Regions from separate parts of the Lysinibacillus sp. NPDC097868 genome, predicted to be linked through region 1. Evidence: riboswitches for the same ligand, from Rfam matches in the RefSeq annotation. Region 1 holds a riboswitch; the other holds the start of a gene.

Region 1 (3,427 bases):
TTAATGTTAAATGGGCAATCAGTGACTGGAGCTTATCTAGTAGAAGAATGTTCCCCTTCTCCTGTTCGAGTTCGTAGGGAGGGAAATGGACAACATATCACTATTCAACAAGCAAAACTTCGAAATGTCGACATCCCTACTGTTTCTATTCCATTGGGCTGTCTCGTGTCAGTAACAGGCGTTTCAGGTTCGGGGAAATCCACGCTTGTTTTCGACATTCTTGCGCAAGGAAAATCGAAAAACCTTGCCCAAACAGGTTGTAAGGAAATTAGTGGGTTAGAACATATCGAAAATATCGTTATTTTTGACCAATCGCCAATGGGAAGAGTACAGCGCTCTAATGTCGCTACCTATACGGATGTCTTTACGCACCTCCGCAAATTGTTTGCAGGATTACCAGAAGCAAAAGAAAGAGACTTAACTTCAAAGCATTTCTCATTTAACTCTCCGGGTGGACGATGTGAAACATGCCAAGGTTTAGGTGTACTATCAGTAGATATGGACTTCCTAGCAGATATAGAAGTGACATGTACAAACTGCAAAGGTAAAAGATTTACTGACGAAGTGTTGCAAGTTAAATATGAAGGGTACTCCATTTCGGATTTGCTAAATATGTCTGTGGAGGAGAGCTTACCAATTTTGAAATCGGAAACAAAGATTTCACGCATGATTGAAATGCTATGTGAGGTAGGGTTGGGTTATCTTCAATGGGGACAATCGGTCAAAACTTTATCTGGCGGTGAAGGACAGCGTATTAGGCTGGCAAACGAATTAAGTAAAGCATCCAAAAACCACACGCTTTATTTATTGGACGAACCTACGACGGGTCTTCATCCATCTGATATTAAACTGCTACATGCTTTATTAAACAGACTTGTGTGCGCGGGCAATACCGTTATCGTCGTCGAACATAGTCTAGAATTAATCCGTGAATCTGATTGGGTTATCGATATTGGACCTGAAGGAGGAGCCGCAGGTGGAAAGCTTGTAGCTGAAGGAACGCCGGAACAAGTGGCAAAAGTATCGGATTCCTATACGGGGATGTTTCTGAAAGAAGTACTCGCCGAAGAGTTCTAATTACATTTAATAAAAAGAGAATACGCTCTTTTAGTTAAGATGAAGGCTACTGAACGACCTTCTACTAAAAGAGCGTATTTATTTATGAATCCTTCAAAATTTCATTCGACGTTACTAATTTTAAATTATCCCCAAAGTCACTAGCTCCTTAATACGCTCAATTGTTAACTGGTTGTTTTAATTTGCACATTTGGATTGTGCCAAGGCAATTAAACTACACAAAATAGCTATTAAAAAATTTTAAGTGGATAATGTATTAAAATAATGTTATCGTATGAAGTAACTAAATAAACATATCCTTCAGGGTAGGGTGAAATTCCCAATCGGCGGTGATGAAGTAATTCAAAGTCCGTGAGCGCAAGCTGATTTGGTGCAAATCCAAAACCGACAGTTACAGTCTGGATGGGAGAAGGGTATAGTATAAGCTTTTTAAATTCATAGGATTTTAAAAGGTCTATTTGGCTACGCTTATATACAAAACCACTTCCCATCGCATTCGTTGGGGAGTTTTTTATTTAGTTAAAAATATAATAGTAATCTGTTCTTCGGGGTAGGGTGAAATTCCCAATCGGCGGTGATGAAGCAATTCAAAGTCCGTGAGCGCAAGCTGATTTGGTGCAAATCCAAAACCGACAGTTATAGTCTGGATGGGAGAAGAACGATGAGATGGTAACCTGTGGAAAAATTTATAGCCATTAGGTTTATTTAGTGTCGTCTTATGAATGAGAACTCCCAAACCCCATTTTTATATGGGGTTTTTTATTTGTCTCGTTTAGGCAATTACAGGTCAAAATTTAAAATTAGAAAGTAGGTGGGAAAATGTTTACAGGTATTATTGAGGATGTTGGTACAATTAAAACCTTGCAAAACAATAGCCAAAGTATGAAAATAACTGTTATTTCGCCAAAAATAGTATCGGACATGAAGCTTGGAGATAGTATAGCTGTCAATGGCGTGTGTTTGACAGTTACACATTATAATGAGCAGGAAATGACAATGGACGTAATGCCTGAAACAGTGAAAGCTACAAATTTGCAGCAACTCAGGGTTGGTAATGCAGTAAATTTAGAGCGTGCAATGCCTGCAAACGGACGTTTTGGTGGTCATTTTGTTTCAGGGCATGTTGACGGAGTGGGAAAAATAGTACGCAAACGTCCAATGGCCAATGCAGTATACATTGATATAGAACTTTCAGAGGAGATAACTAGCTATTGTATTCCTAAAGGTTCAATCACAATTGATGGAACGAGTTTAACGCTCTTCCATGTGGAAAAAAACAGCGTCACCGTAGCGCTTATTCCGCACACATACAAGGAAACAGTATTAGGAACAAAAAATGTTGGATCACCAGTCAATATTGAAACCGATTTAGTTGGTAAATACATTATTCAACAGCTACTGCGTGGTCAGCAATCACCGACCATTACAAAAGATTACTTAGCGAAGCATGGGTTTTAATCTGTCTTTGAAAGTATAGAACGTACAGGAAATGAAAGTTTATTAGGAGGTGGCAATTTTGCTACATTCAATTGAAGAAGCAATTGCAGATTTAAAACAAGGCAAAATGATTGTTGTCGTGGATGATGAAGACCGTGAAAATGAAGGGGATTTACTTGCCCTTGCGGAGTTTATGTCACCAGAAACGATAAACTTTATGGCCACATATGGAAGAGGGCTTATTTGTACGCCAATTTCACAGCGTCTTGCACAACAATTAGCGTTGCATCCAATGGTCGTAAATAATACGGACCATCACCAAACGGCATTTACCGTAAGTATTGATTATAAAGATACAAAAACAGGCATTAGCGCCTTTGAACGCGCTTTGACGATTCAGAAAATGCTAGACTCACAAGCGCAAGCAACAGATTTTCGTAGACCTGGGCATGTATTTCCCCTTATAGCAAAGGAAAATGGTGTTTTAGAACGTAGAGGGCATACGGAGGCTACGATCGATTTAGCAAAGCTTTGCCAAAGCATACAAGCAGGCGTTATTTGTGAAATCATGGGGGATGATGGTGAAATGCTACGCTTCGATGACTTAGTCAAATATGCGAAAAAACACAAATTAAAAATGATTTCGATTGATGCATTAGCAGCCTATCGCCGTCAACAAATGCAAGGAAAAAATTCACTTACAGTGTAAACGAGGAGAATCAATTTATGGGAAAAACATTTGAAGCACAATTAATTGGCAGTGATTTAAAAATAGCGGTAGTAGTTGGTCGATTCAATGAATTTATTACAAGTAAATTATTAAGTGGTACATTAGATGGGCTAAAACGTCATGGTGTAGACGAAGCGTTAATTGATGTTGCCTGGGTACCAGGTGCATTTGAAATTCCATTTA
Region 2 (3,427 bases), 290 kb from region 1:
AGCGCAGCAAATGATTAAAGAAAAAAGCTGGATAGGTGAGCTCGCCCTAAGTGAATATTAAGTGCCAGGCACTCAAACAATTCTGAATTCTTCCTATGAGAACGCATATAAGAAGCCGCAACATATCGCGCGATAGCGAGTGTTGCGGCTTCTATTGTGTCTGCGAGTGACAGGCACTCACACAATTGCATTCTTCAATTATTTTTGTAAAAGCATATTTAATAAAACAACGATAATAACGATTGGTACGACTACTAACATTAACACGCGATAAGTCTTATAAAACCCCTGCCCCATTTGACTTCCCATAAGCAATTCCTTTTTCACAAAGCTTTTATCTACTACATAGGCAATAAAGAACGCAATCAATAAGTTGCCCAACGGTAGCATTAAATTGGACACTAAATAATCAGTAGCATCAAAAATCGACTTTCCAAAAATGGATACATCCGCTAACAAACTAGATGATAATGCCGATGGAATGGCAGCAATAAAGACAATAACCCCCAGCAGGAACGTTAAGACTGAACGTGACATATGCCACTTCTCCATAAATGCCGCAACAATAATTTCATATAAACTAAATGATGATGTTAACGTCGCAAATAAAAACAGTAATAAAAACAGCGCTAAAAATACTTCACCAAAAGGCATTTGACTAAATGCTGTCGGTAGCACCATAAATAATAAGCCAGGCCCAGCCTGTGGCTCTAAATCAAAGGCAAACACTACAGGGAAAATAGCTAGTCCTGCTAAAAATGATACGAGCACAGTCAGTATAACTACTGAGCCTGCTGAGTTCGGTAAACTAACATCCTTTTTCAAATACGAACTATATGTAACCAAACAAGAGAACCCTACTGCCAAACCAAAGAATGACTGCCCTAACGCCTCTAATAACGCTTTACCTGTTATATTTGTAAAGTCTGGCCATAAGAAGAATTTCACACCCTCCATTGCCCCGTCTAATGTTAATGCACGAATAACAAGAACGATAAACATAACAAATAATAATGGCATCATCCACTTATTTGCTTTTTCAATGCCGTTTTGTACACCTAGCGAAATGACAAGTACATTTGCCAGTGTAAATAACGCTAAACCTAGTAACGTAATCCACGGAGTACTAATAATTTTTCCAAATAACTCACTTGGATTAACCGTTGAATCAATAACAGCCCCAGATACACCTAAGCCACTATAAATAAATATCCAGCCCCCTACAACACTGTAAAAGGTTAATAATAGAAAACAGCCAAGTACACCCATGCGCCCAACCCAAGCCCAAGCAGGTTTTGTTGGAACAACCTTTTTATAGGCTGTGATCGCCTCAGATTGCGTACCACGCCCTAAAATATACTCGGATAATAACATTGGTAGGCCAATCAACAAAGTGAACACCACAAATATAAGGAAAAATGCGCCGCCACCACTTTGCCCTGTGACATATGGTAGCTTCCATATCGCTCCTAGTCCAATCGCAGCACCCGCCGATGCTAAAATAAAACCTAACTTACTGGACCATTGTCCATTGTTTTCACTCATCTCTTCAATCTCCTCAAATCTAACTAATCTCACATTAATTGTACATTAAAATAGTAATTTAGACTAGTCAATTCCTGAAGATTCCAGCATGCTATTAGATCTACAAACAAAAAACCCCGAGTATGAATAAACTCGAGGCTTAATTTATTATTTTGATAAATACATTGTACGTTGTTGTTCAATCCATCTACGCATCGTTGTGAACAGTAACGCCATGATCGCTGTTAATAGAACACCTTTTACGATATTAAATGGCAAAATACCTGCAATAATCATTTTATATAATGAATCGCCAACTACTGGCTCCATACCTAAGAAATAAGTGTACATCGGTAAAAATACTGCGTAATTTAAAAAGCTCATTCCTACTGCCATAACAATTGTTCCTGTTGCCAAACCTCCGACAAGACCCGCAATTGTTTTAAATCGGTTAAAAACAAATGATACTGGTAAAATAAATAATATACCTGTCACAAAGTTTGCAATATGCCCAACTGGAACCCCTGTAGGTGTACCCGAGAAAATCCAATCCAATATATTTTTAAATAGTTCTACTAAAATACCCGCAACTGGTCCCATTGTGATGGCTGCAAGTAAAGCAGGCATATCACTGAAATCCACCTCTAAAAATGCTGGGAACGGCGGAATTGGGAAATTAAAAAGCATTAATAAAAACGAAATACTACTTAGCATACCAATCGTAATAAACGATTGAAGTTTGATATTTTTCTTCATTGAAAACTCTCTCCTCTTTGCTGATTCAATCTTGCAAGAAGAAAGGTTACGACGTAATCGATTGTTTTTTCACGAAAAAACCCTTATGCACATCAGCATAAGGGAGAAAAGGCATGATTAAATAACGCCATCACTAGCTATTTTTTGTGCAAACAGTGTAATCAATAGACACACTGAAAAAAACGCTCGCACATAGCTTAATTCGTAACAACGAATGACGATCGTACCTTCATCTTCTCCCATCCAGACTATACTGTCGGCCTTGGAATCGCACCAAGTCAGCCATGCAAAAAATCTTTGCACAGGTCGCGGGCTGAAGAGCCATTAGTAAATCATGCGAGCTAATGTAGTTTTGTACAACACTAGCGATTTACAACTCTATTACCGCCGGTCGGGATTTTCACCCTGCCCCGAAGATGAATCAATATTATTTTATAAATTAACTATAATATTTTATGACACAAAAGTAAATACTTCTGCTTAAAAAATTCCGATTAAATTTGTATGTTTTAATGAATGCTTCTATAAATTCAGCCACGAGCAATGGATTCCGCGTTTTAGCATTAGAATTCCGCACCCACCAGCCACCAGTATTCTGATGATGCGGAAACAACTCATAAAAAAACAGCTACCTCATAAAAGATAGCTGTTTTTCTTTGTTACTGCATAGTTTGTTTATTTGCACCTACAGGTATCGGTAAAAAATTTGTTAAATCAAAACCTTCCCAACTATCCTGTACGACGTTATCTAAGCGTAGCTTTTTATCAAAACTTGAAGCTGTCAGCATCATGGCCTCTATTAATTGCGTTGCCCGCACTGCATCCATTGTCATCAAATCCAGAGGTGCGTCAAATGTGATGACAACACCACCCTCTTCTTCTTTCACTGTGTACGTTACATTTTCAGGGATTACGGGTACATAAATATCATCTTTTTTATCTTGCATGGCGATAAGTGCCTCTGTAACAGTAGGATATGTTTGGTGGAAGTCGGGCGATAAATATTCAGTCCCATTTTCTTCTGTATATAAATAATAATTGTAATGATTATCTTTCGTTAACTGCATAGGCTCACTTGGCTCACCAACCTGCGAAAATTCATAAGGAGTACCATCTTTATTTTTTACCGATATCGCTTTATATTCAG

The links. Region 1 has a riboswitch for FMN ahead of ribE (riboflavin synthase). Riboswitches for the same ligand answer to the same signal wherever they lie in the genome.
Region 2: it holds a riboswitch for FMN, as region 1 does, so the genes downstream of both, ACIQXJ_RS12105 (ECF transporter S component) here and ribE (riboflavin synthase) in region 1, are expected to answer to the same signal.

The regions. Positions count from the first base shown of each region.
Region 1 covers NZ_JBIWBS010000001.1:2,144,929-2,148,355, reverse strand. Annotated here, with positions in the region: gene uvrA (excinuclease ABC subunit UvrA) at 1-1,077, shown strand, start outside; FMN riboswitch at 1,370-1,495, shown strand; FMN riboswitch at 1,615-1,740, shown strand; gene ribE (riboflavin synthase) at 1,897-2,535, shown strand; partial or broken gene ribB (3,4-dihydroxy-2-butanone-4-phosphate synthase) at 2,594-3,184, shown strand; gene ribH (6,7-dimethyl-8-ribityllumazine synthase) at 3,241-3,427, shown strand, end outside.
Region 2 covers NZ_JBIWBS010000001.1:2,435,105-2,438,531, forward strand. Annotated here, with positions in the region: gene ACIQXJ_RS12095 (STAS domain-containing protein) at 1-61, shown strand, start outside; gene ACIQXJ_RS12100 (sodium-dependent transporter) at 199-1,545, opposite strand; gene ACIQXJ_RS12105 (ECF transporter S component) at 1,693-2,280, opposite strand; FMN riboswitch at 2,508-2,702, opposite strand; gene ACIQXJ_RS12110 (RNA polymerase subunit sigma) at 2,940-3,427, opposite strand, start outside.